3 regions of the Sinorhizobium sp. NFACC03 genome follow, and region 2 is predicted to be linked to each of the others. Evidence: riboswitches for the same ligand, from Rfam matches in the RefSeq annotation. Region 2 holds a riboswitch; each other region holds the start of a gene.
What was found. Region 2 has a riboswitch for cobalamin ahead of cobU (bifunctional adenosylcobinamide kinase/adenosylcobinamide-phosphate guanylyltransferase). Riboswitches for the same ligand answer to the same signal wherever they lie in the genome.

Region 1: linked by a shared signal. The riboswitch ahead of nrdH (glutaredoxin-like protein NrdH) and the one ahead of cobU (bifunctional adenosylcobinamide kinase/adenosylcobinamide-phosphate guanylyltransferase) in region 2 are both predicted to bind cobalamin.
Region 3: linked by a shared signal. The riboswitch ahead of BLU35_RS02395 (aromatic ring-hydroxylating oxygenase subunit alpha) and the one ahead of cobU (bifunctional adenosylcobinamide kinase/adenosylcobinamide-phosphate guanylyltransferase) in region 2 are both predicted to bind cobalamin.

The regions. Positions count from the first base shown of each region.
Region 1 is NZ_FMXF01000027.1:39,589-42,856, forward strand. It holds gene nrdE (class 1b ribonucleoside-diphosphate reductase subunit alpha) at 1-1,460, opposite strand, end outside; gene nrdI (class Ib ribonucleoside-diphosphate reductase assembly flavoprotein NrdI) at 1,430-1,846, opposite strand; gene nrdH (glutaredoxin-like protein NrdH) at 1,859-2,080, opposite strand; cobalamin riboswitch at 2,375-2,599, opposite strand; gene BLU35_RS26705 (hypothetical protein) at 2,886-3,268, opposite strand, start outside.
Region 2 is NZ_FMXF01000020.1:37,503-40,770, forward strand. It holds gene cobW (cobalamin biosynthesis protein CobW) at 1-852, opposite strand, end outside; gene cobU (bifunctional adenosylcobinamide kinase/adenosylcobinamide-phosphate guanylyltransferase) at 856-1,380, opposite strand; cobalamin riboswitch at 1,744-1,966, opposite strand; gene BLU35_RS22790 (adenylate/guanylate cyclase domain-containing protein) at 2,210-3,268, shown strand, end outside.
Region 3 is NZ_FMXF01000001.1:496,168-499,435, reverse strand. It holds gene BLU35_RS02400 (FAD-binding oxidoreductase) at 1-211, opposite strand, end outside; gene BLU35_RS02395 (aromatic ring-hydroxylating oxygenase subunit alpha) at 213-1,457, opposite strand; cobalamin riboswitch at 1,562-1,770, opposite strand; gene BLU35_RS02390 (DUF6656 family protein) at 2,084-2,683, shown strand; gene BLU35_RS02385 (L-threonylcarbamoyladenylate synthase) at 2,763-3,268, shown strand, end outside.

The sequences.
Region 1 (3,268 bases), on a different contig from region 2:
AAGATGCGCTCGCGGGCGAGGTAGCCGTGCAGGTTCATCTGGCCGAGCCCGATCGCGTGGCTGTCGTCATTGCCCTTCTCGATCGAAGGCACTGACGAGATGTGGCTCATCTCAGAGACGGCGGTGAGCGCGCGGATCGAGGTCTCGATCGTCTGGCCGAAATCCGGACTGTCCATCGCCGCGGCAATATTCAGCGAGCCTAGGTTGCAGGAGATATCCTTGCCCATCTTTGCGTAGGAGAGGTCGTCGTTGAATTCGCTCGCCTCGCTCACCTGCAGGATTTCCGAACAGAGGTTGCTCATGGTGATACGGCCGGCAATCGGGTTCGCCCGGTTCACCGTGTCCTCGAACATGATGTAGGGATAGCCGCTCTCGAACTGGATTTCGGCGATAATCTGGAAAAAATCGCGCGCCTTGATCTTCTGCTTGCGGATGCGCGCGTCCTCGACCATCTCGCGATACTTCTCGCTGACCGAAATCTCGGTCAACGGCACGCCGTAGACACGCTCAACGTCATAGGGCGAGAACAGGTACATGTCCTCGTTGTTGCGGGCGAGCTCGAAGGTGATGTCCGGGATGACGACGCCGAGCGAAAGCGTCTTGATGCGGATCTTCTCGTCGGCATTTTCCCGCTTGGTATCGAGAAAACGCATGATGTCGGGGTGATGGGCGTGGAGATAGACAGCACCTGCTCCCTGGCGGGCGCCAAGCTGGTTGGCATAGGAGAAGCTGTCTTCCAAGAGCTTCATCACCGGGATGATGCCGGAGGACTGGTTTTCGATCTGCTTGATCGGTGCCCCCATCTCTCTAATGTTGGTGAGCGACAGCGCCACGCCGCCGCCGCGCTTGGAGAGCTGCAATGCGGAATTAATCGCGCGGCCGATGCTTTCCATATTGTCCTCGACCCTAAGCAAGAAGCAGGAGACGAGCTCGCCGCGTTGCTTTTTGCCGGCATTGAGGAAGGTCGGCGTCGCCGGCTGGAAACGGCCGGAAATGATCTCGTCGACGAGATCGCGGGCAAGTCCCTCGTTGCCGCGCGCAAGCGTCATCGCCACCATGCAGACGCGATCCTCGTAGCGCTCCAGGTAGCGCGTTCCGTCAAAGGTCTTCAGCGTATAGGAGGTGTAGTATTTGAACGCGCCGAGGAAGGTCGGGAAGCGGAACTTCTTCCCATAAGCGTGGTCGTAGAGATCTCGCACGAAGTTGAAGGAATACTGATCCAGCACCTGCTGTTCATAGTAGCCTTCGGTCACCAGATAATCGAGCTTCTCCCTGAGGTTATGGAAGAAGACGGTGTTCTGGTTGACGTGCTGGAGGAAGTACTGCTTCGCCGCCAGCCGGTCCTTGTCGAGTTGGATGCGCCCCTCTTCATCATAGAGGTTCAGCATCGCGTTCAGCGCATGATAGTCCAGCGCCGCTTCCGTCGCCTTCAGGGGGCGTTCGAGTGTTGAGACGTCCAAAATCGTTCCATCCCGTTTCTGACATTGGCGACGTCCTCCTCGGTCCCGAGAAGCTCGAACCGGTAAAGGTAGGGCACCTGGCACTTGGCCGCGATGACGTCGCCGGCGATCCCATAGGTCGCGCCGAAATTGCTGTTGCCCGCAGCAATGACACCGCGGATGTGAGAGCGGTTGCCCGCATCGTTGAGGAAGCGGATGACCTGTTTCGGTACGGCACCCCGGCCGTCGTCGCCGCAATAGGTGGGCACGACCAACACGAAGGGCTCGGAAACCGTAAGTGAAGCCTTACTTTCCTGGAGCGGTATGCGCGCTGCGCGAAGGCCGAGCTTTTCGACGAAGCGATGGGTGTTTTCCGAGCGGCTGGAAAAATAGACGATCAGGCCCACCGCCTGTCTCCTCTAGGAGAGCGCGCTGATCTTGTCGGGGCGAAAACCCGCCCAGTGTTCGGGGCCGGCGACGACGACGGGAAGCTGCATGTAGCCGAGGCCCTTGACCGTTTCGAGCGCGTCTTGGTCGATGGAGATATCAATGACCTCGTAGTTGACGCCCTGGCGATCGAGCGCCCGATAGGTCGCGGTGCATTGGACGCAGGCGGGCTTGCTGTAGACGGTAACGTTCATTTCTTCCTCGTTTGGTCGGCTGGATGAGAGCATGAGAAGGCGCACGGACACGCAACCGCGATCCGGCGAAATGCAGGGCTGTCATGGCTGTGGCTCGCTCGGATCTGGACGCCCGGGCATGCCTCTTCGTCAGCTGCGCGGGAAACCGCGCCTCTTGATTGGCGAGCGATAGAATTTCAATGACGCGGACATGACTTCACCCCGAAGCTTTCGACAGGCTGCCGGGGAGATGTCGAGACGATCAGGCAGGCTCATCCTGCCGCACGCAACTCAACTCCTCCGGACACCCCGCCCGTGGACGTTTTGCTCGAGGCAGGTCTCCTGGCTCACGGGTCTCAGCTTCCATCCCGACCTTCCCGAGGCCTCATGCCTCAGTGGTCCAATTCCGGACAGTCGCTCGCCGTCTACAGTTGCGGGGGCAGCTACGGCATAGCCTGGCGAAAACTCGCCGACGCACCGTATTCCCGTCTTAGCTCTCAATCCCTGCGAATCGAGAGAACCTCGAACACTAGATATAGTAGTTCATCGCAAATCTGCGTCAATAGGTACGAGGTGCCTGAAGCCGGGGAGAGAAGGTGATTTCTTTCGCCGTGTGGATAACAAGGAGTAAACGGCGGGATGCGGCGAAACTTGTGGGTGGAGAGCTCGGCTTCGAGCCCGGCGCTCGCTCCGTTGCCGATCACTTGCGAAGAGGCTCCGGCACGTCGCTTTTAGAAACGCCACGCCGGATCTCTCCCGAATTCGGTCCACGTGCTGGCAGGTGGCAGATCACGACAACTGCGCTGTCTCTTGCCTCTGCGCTCAGTCAATCGCAGAGCGACATGCTTACGTCTTTGTTTTCTCCGGGCTGGGCTCGAGGCGAAGCCCTTGCCATTTGCGGCGCGTCGCCGCAATCCCGCTCCGGCGAGGGCGGTGACTTGCGCGGATTGCCGTCCGTCGGCCAATGCCACGGATCGGCAATATCGCCGATGTGCGCCCGGACGGTCTCGTGATCCCGCGTCAATCCGATATCCTTCAGCTGGAATTCGCTGAACGTATCGATGTCGATGGTCGGGTTGAGTGCGTTGCCGGCCCAGTTCAGGGCATGAAGGATCGTTGATCGCACTGCGCTAAGCATTGCTATCCTCTTTGTTTTTGCTGTTGTGTTCGCGAAAAAAGTGAGGATTTTTGCTGCTTCGCGCAAAGCGA
Region 2 (3,268 bases):
CACGCCCTTGAGGCGATCGATGAAGGCGGCCGGATCGGCGATGGCGCCGAGCTCGACGACAAAGCTGTCGAACTCGTCATGGTCGTGCTCCTCGCCCGCCTCATGCTCCATCTCGTGATGCGACTTGCGGTTGGCGATATCGCTTTCGGTGCCGACGCCGAGGCCAAGCAGGATGGCGGCGGCCACCTCGCCGTTCTTCGCCTCGATCATGGTCGGCTTGCGGCTGGTGCGCGAGGAAACCTCGTCGCGTACCGCCTTGAGGCCGGACGCGTCGATCAGATCGGTCTTGTTGAGCACGATCAGGTCGGCAGCGGTCAACTGATCCTCGAACAGTTCCTCGATCGGGCTTTCATGGTCGAGATTGTCGTCCTCGACGCGCAGCGCATCGACCTTGTCATGGTCATCGGCAAAGCGGCCGGCGGCAACGGCAGCGCTGTCGACCACGGTGACGACGCCATCGACGGTGACTTCACTGCGGATATCCGGCCAGTTGAAGGCGGCGATCAGCGGCTGCGGCAAAGCCAGGCCCGAGGTCTCGATGATGATATGGTCCGGGCGGTTTTCGCGCTCGAGCAGCTTGGTCATGGTCGGGATGAAATCATCGGCCACGGTGCAGCAGATGCAGCCATTGGTAAGTTCGATGATGTCGTCCTCGGTGCAGGCCTCCGCACCGCAGCCCTTCAAGACGTCGCCGTCGACGCCGAGATCGCCGAACTCGTTGATGATCAGCGCGATGCGCTTGCCGTCGGCGTTCTGCAACAGATTGCGGATCATCGTCGTCTTGCCGGCGCCGAGGAAGCCGGTGATGACAGTCGCCGGGATCTTGCCGTGGCTGGTTCTCGCAGTGGTCATTATTCAACCCTTCATTTTCAGCGGCAAACCGGCCGCGACAAAGTAAACTTCAGCGGATTTCTCCGCAACGATCTGGTGAAGCCGGCCGGCATGGTCGCGAAACTCGCGGGCCATGCGGTTCTCGGGCACAATGCCGAGGCCGACTTCGTTGGAAACGAACACGAAGCGCGCCTGCGCCTGCGGCAGGTAGGCAACAAGCGAGGCGAACTCCGCCTCGATGTCGCGCTCCTCAAGCATCAGATTGGTGACCCACAGCGTCAGGCAGTCGATCAAAACGACATGGGTGGGGTCGTCGATGCGCCGCAGAATGCCGACGAGATCGACCGGCTCCTCGTGCGTCGTCCAGCCTTCGCCGCGGCGCATCTTGTGATGGTCGATGCGCGCGCGCATTTCGTCGTCCCAGGCGCGGCCGGTGGCGACATAATGTTTGGTAAGGCCGGACGCTTCGACGAGCTTCTCGGAAAAGCTGGACTTGCCGGAACGGGCGCCGCCGAGGACCAGAACGGGTCCGGCGCTGGGATTGCTCATCGCGACCGCGCCAAGGTCAGCGGCAGATGGCAACAGCCGTTCGACGCGCCGGCGGCGCGTTCGGGAAAGTATCTGAGAGCCAAAACAACCTCCGTGATGGCGTTGGAGACGACACGTCTCCTCGGGCGGAATGCCCATGTCGGGTGGCAGGTCTCCTGGCTCACGGCGTCACGAGGCCCCACATCGCCTCGCTCAGAATGGACGAGGTTCCGATGTCAGGACCCGAGCGGCCCGCCTCACCTTCCCGGCGCTTTCCGGTGCCACAGCGAACCTTTGCGCGTCGTCTCCGACGCATGGGCGCTGTGGGCGGCTTCGTGAAAGGCGGACGATTCGTAGAAGAAGAGGCGTCCAACCCGGCTGATCACGATGCCACGCCAGTGGCTTTTCCGGCTCGATCCCGACCTGCCTCGATTGCCCCATGCAACCGGCTGGCAGCTCTGAATTTGAGCCCGATGGCGAACCCTGACCGTTCTACAGTCGCGGGGTCGGCTGCGATAAGGATGCCCGATTTGGGTCCATCCGTCACATTCCCAATTATTCCCCCCGATCGCCACGACAAGGGGGAACCATCCAACATCCGATGATTAGGAAGCGGGCGCCGCAAAGTCAATCGACGCTTGCGACACCTCCCCGGCCGACTTGCGTCGCGCGACGATTTGTCGAGCGCGAAGCCGCACCGGACATTAGGCGAATGGCAGATCGCGAACGAACATATTTTAGCAATTACAGATGTTGCGTTAAACTGCAGCGCCGCGCGTCCTATGGACGCGCAAAGGTCGCTGAACCATCCCGCAACCGACCCGAGGGGCTTCGTTTATCCGGTAGGCACATGGAACGCAGGCTCGCCGCCGTGATGATTGCCGACGTTTGCGGCTATGGGCTGCTTACCCAGGCCGACGAGGAGGGTACCTGCGCCCGCTTTCAGGCCGACCTGCACGAACTATTCGAACAAAGCATCGAGACGCATCGCGGCCGGCTGATCAAGACCATGGGCGACGGCCTGCTGGTCGAGTTCCACAGCGTCGTCGAGGCAGTCCGATGTGCGGTCGAGGTGCAGCGCGCCAAATCTGATAGTCGCGGCGTGGACGCGGGGCGGCTGCAATTCCGCATCGGCATCAATCTTGGCGACGTGATCGTCGAGGGCGACGACATCCACGGCGATGGTGTCATCATCGCCGAGCGCCTGCAGAGCCTGGCCGAACCGGGCGGCATCGTCATCTCCGGCACCGCCTACGACCAGGTCGAGAAGCACCTCGATGTCGGTTTCGTCTTTCTCGGCGAGCAGCGCCTGAAACACGTCGAAAAACCGGTTCGGACCTACCGTCTCTGGCTGGACGAAGCCCACGCCGGCAAGCCGAAGGCCAGGGCGCACCGTGGAAGACGCTGGGTCGCCCTGGCAGCGGCATCTGCCCTGGCATTCACAGCCGCCGCCGGCGCCGCCTGGTGGCGCCCGTGGCAGCCGCCTGCCGACATCCGTCCGGCTCAGGCTGTGGACTTCAGCCAGGCAGACAAGCCCTCGATCGCCGTGCTTCCGTTTGCCAATGTCAGCGATGACCCCAAGCAGGAGTTTTTCGCCAATGGCATGACCGACGGCCTCGTCACCGAACTGGCCCAGATCTCCGGCCTGTTCGTCATCGCGCGCAACTCGACGTTCACCTACAAGGGGAGATCGGTGACAGCCAGGCAGGTGTCGGAAGAACTCGGTGTGAGATATGTGCTTGAAGGCAGCGTCCAGCGTGCCGGAGAGCAACTTCGCATCAATGCGCAGCTCATAGATTCCCTGGATGGCGGTCACGTCTGGGCCGGAAAGTTCGACGGATCGCTCACCGACGCCTTTGCGCTGCAGGACGAAGTGATGCGCGGCATTGCCGAAGCGCTTGCGTTGCGG
Region 3 (3,268 bases), on a different contig from region 2:
AGGTGCGCATGACCGGATCGTCGGCGACCGGCAATTCGAGGGTGACGAACTGCCCGGGCAGATAACGAAACCAGGCGGGCTTCTCCGCACGGAAGGTGAAGGTCATGACATCGGCGGTCTCGACGACGGCCGATGTGCATTCGAGCATCTGCTGCCGATCGATCCAGACATGCAGTTCGTCGAAATGATGGAAGGAGGACGCCATCTGCATATCAGGCGACCTTTGAGAGCGGAGCCGCATCGCCCTGCAGGCGCTGCTCCATGAACTTGCAGTACCATTCGACGAACTGCATCACGCCGCCCTCGTGCTCCGGCGAATACGGACCGGGCTCATAGGCCGGCGAGCGGATGCCGAAGGCATTTTCCTCGACGATCTGGCGATCCTGGTCGTTGGTCTCGGTCCAGACATGAGTCAGATCCTCGAGCGTGTAGTCGACACCTTCGACCGCGTCCTTGTGGACCAGCCACTTCGTTGTCACCTGCGTGAGTTCCGGCCCGAGCGGCAACACGCGGAAGGTGATGGCGTGATCCGAAAGCACGTGGTTCCAGGTCGTCGGGTAGTGGAACATCAGGAGCGTGCCGATCTGCTTCTGCCTGACATCGGCCGACAGCGCCCTTTTTACGGCGGGCGCACCCGACATGGTGTAGCTTTCGGCATTATCGACCAGCGGCATGCGCGCGGCGCGGAACTGGCCGGTCGGCGACATCCGGAACTCGCTCGGCAGGCCCTCGGCCTCGCACTTCGCCCAATGGGCGGCAATCACCGGATCGTCCTTGGCGCCCTGCACCCCGGTCGCGGTCGGCGCTTCCGGATAGGTCCGGCAGAGTTCGGGGTGATTGGCGGCGCAGTGGTAGCACTCGCGGTTGTTCTCCCAGACGAGCTTCCAGTTGCCCTTTTCGATGATGGTGCTTTCGAAGGCGACCTTGGTCTCTCCCAGCCGGTGCGGCGCGAGGTAGGGGAATGCCAGCTCGCGGAAGGCGGCGAAATCCGCCGGCGTCTCCGACAGGTTGATGAAGATGTAGCCGCCGACCGTTTCGCAATGGATCTGCTTCAGGCTGTGGGCTGCCTTGTCGAAGTCTTCACCCATCTGGCGTGCGAAGAGCAGCGAGCCGTCGAGCTCGTAGGTCCATTGATGATAGGGACAGACGAGCTTTGCCGAAGAGCCCTTGTGCTGCGTGCAGACGCGGGAGCCGCGGTGGCGGCAGGAGTTGTGGAGCGCGCGGATCGTGCCCTGGCGATCGCGGGTGATGACGACCGGATAGTCGCCGACCTGGACGGTGAAATAGTTGCCGGCCCGCGGGATTTCGCAATCGTGGCCGATGAACAGCCAATCCCGATACCAGATGTTTTCCAGGTCCTGCCGGTAATAGTCGGGGTCGATGTAGAAGGCCCGATCGAGGCTGTAGCCGTCACGCCGGCCCTTCAGCTTGCGAAGCATATCGGTCTTGGTATCCATGTCCTGTCCTCATGCGCCATGTTTCGGAGAGGCAGGACAGGAACCCGCATGGGCGCACGCCCATGCGTTTTAGGCTCCGATCCGGCTGCCCGCCGCAACCCGTTACGGTTATGTCTGTCAAGGCTGGTTTCCGGGCTCAGGAGCCGTCCTTCGAAGGACCAGCCCGGCGCCTTCCCGGACGGAAAACCGTCCAGTGGCCTTTTGCCGAGGCTTTCGCTCCACCACCGTTGCGGGGGCAGCGCCGGGATTTGACCGGCTTCCCAATTATCCGCCTTCCCCTTTGGAAGACGACACCTTGAGTAAGGATATGTAAGCGCGGAAGGCGCCTCGGCAGGCGCCGGATAGCGACATTCAATTCCAGAATGACGACACGATCGAAACCGCCTTTTGGAAACGGATGCGAGAATTTTTCACTTTATAAACATATAGATAGATCAAAAATTGGGCAGATGCCGTCTTTTGTGACTGACATGACGCAGACACAGGAAGGCTTCGCCCGTTTGCGACATTCCCATGAATGTGCAGGGGCATCTTCCGCGAACGAAAGGAAATCCTTCATTAACCATAAGCCACTAGGCTTGCCGGCGGACGAAGATGTCCGGCAGGCAGATGGCACACTGACGATCATGGCAAAGTTCAGATATTACGACGCTGCGGCCGAGAAGCCGCCGGCGGTCATGCCGAAGACGGCCGTTCATACCGAGTTTCTGCGCACCGGCAGGATCAACCGCCGGCAATGGCTGCCGAGCGAGCGACGGTATCTGAGCTACGAAGAAGTCGCGGACAGGACCGGCAAGAAGCTCGCGACCGCCGGTGACACGACGCACAAGCGGATCAACGGCTTTCATGCCTCGATCCAGTTTCCCAAGCTGATTTTTCACCGCACGCTCGTCGGCAAGCCGCATCTCGGCTATTGCCATGTGACGGCGGCGCGGACGGCGGTCACGCCTTCCAAGGACATCACCTGGTCGTTCTACTTCGCCAATTTCTTCAGCGACCTTGGTGATGAGACACATTTCTTCGACCGTATCCAGAGCGGCTATTCCCGCATGTATTTCGCGGTCGCGATCGAGCCGAACGCCGAAGACGGACAGATGGTCATCAACCGCAACGTCCGCGACAACGGGCTCCTCTTCCGCACGGACGACCCCAAGGTTGCTCTCAAGAACGTGCTGATGCTGGGTGCCCGGGACTCCGCGCTGCGCCGCATTATCCGCAGTCTCTGAGGCAGCAACCGAACGCCCCCAAAAAAATCGTTCTGTTTTCCCGGCACGTCCGTTAAGGAAGCGTCGGAAAGGAAACGGCATGGCAGAGATCATCGACACAGGCAGGGAACCGGACCGCGCGATCGAACGCGCCTGCGCCGTTCTTGCCGAAGGCGAACCGGTCGCGATTCCCACCGAAACCGTCTATGGCCTTGCCGCCGACGCCACCAATCCCGATGCGATCAGCCGCATCTACGAGATGAAGGGCCGGCCGCGCTTCAATCCGCTGATCTCGCATGTCTCCGACATGGCGATGGCCGAGGCCCATGTGCGCTTCGACCCGATTTCCCGACGCCTGGCGGAAACCTTCTGGCCCGGACCCCTGACGCTGATCTTGCCGCAGCGGCCCGATAGCAGCGTGCATGCGCTGGCCTCGGCCGGCCTCGACACGCTTGGCATCCGCATGCCCGACGGCTTTTCGCGCCGGGTGATCGCCCGCTTCGGGCGGCCGCTCGCAGCGCCCAGCGCCAACACCTCGGGCAAGATCAGCCCGACCAGTGCGGTCCATGTCGATGCGGATCTCGGCGAAAAGCTGAAACTGATCCT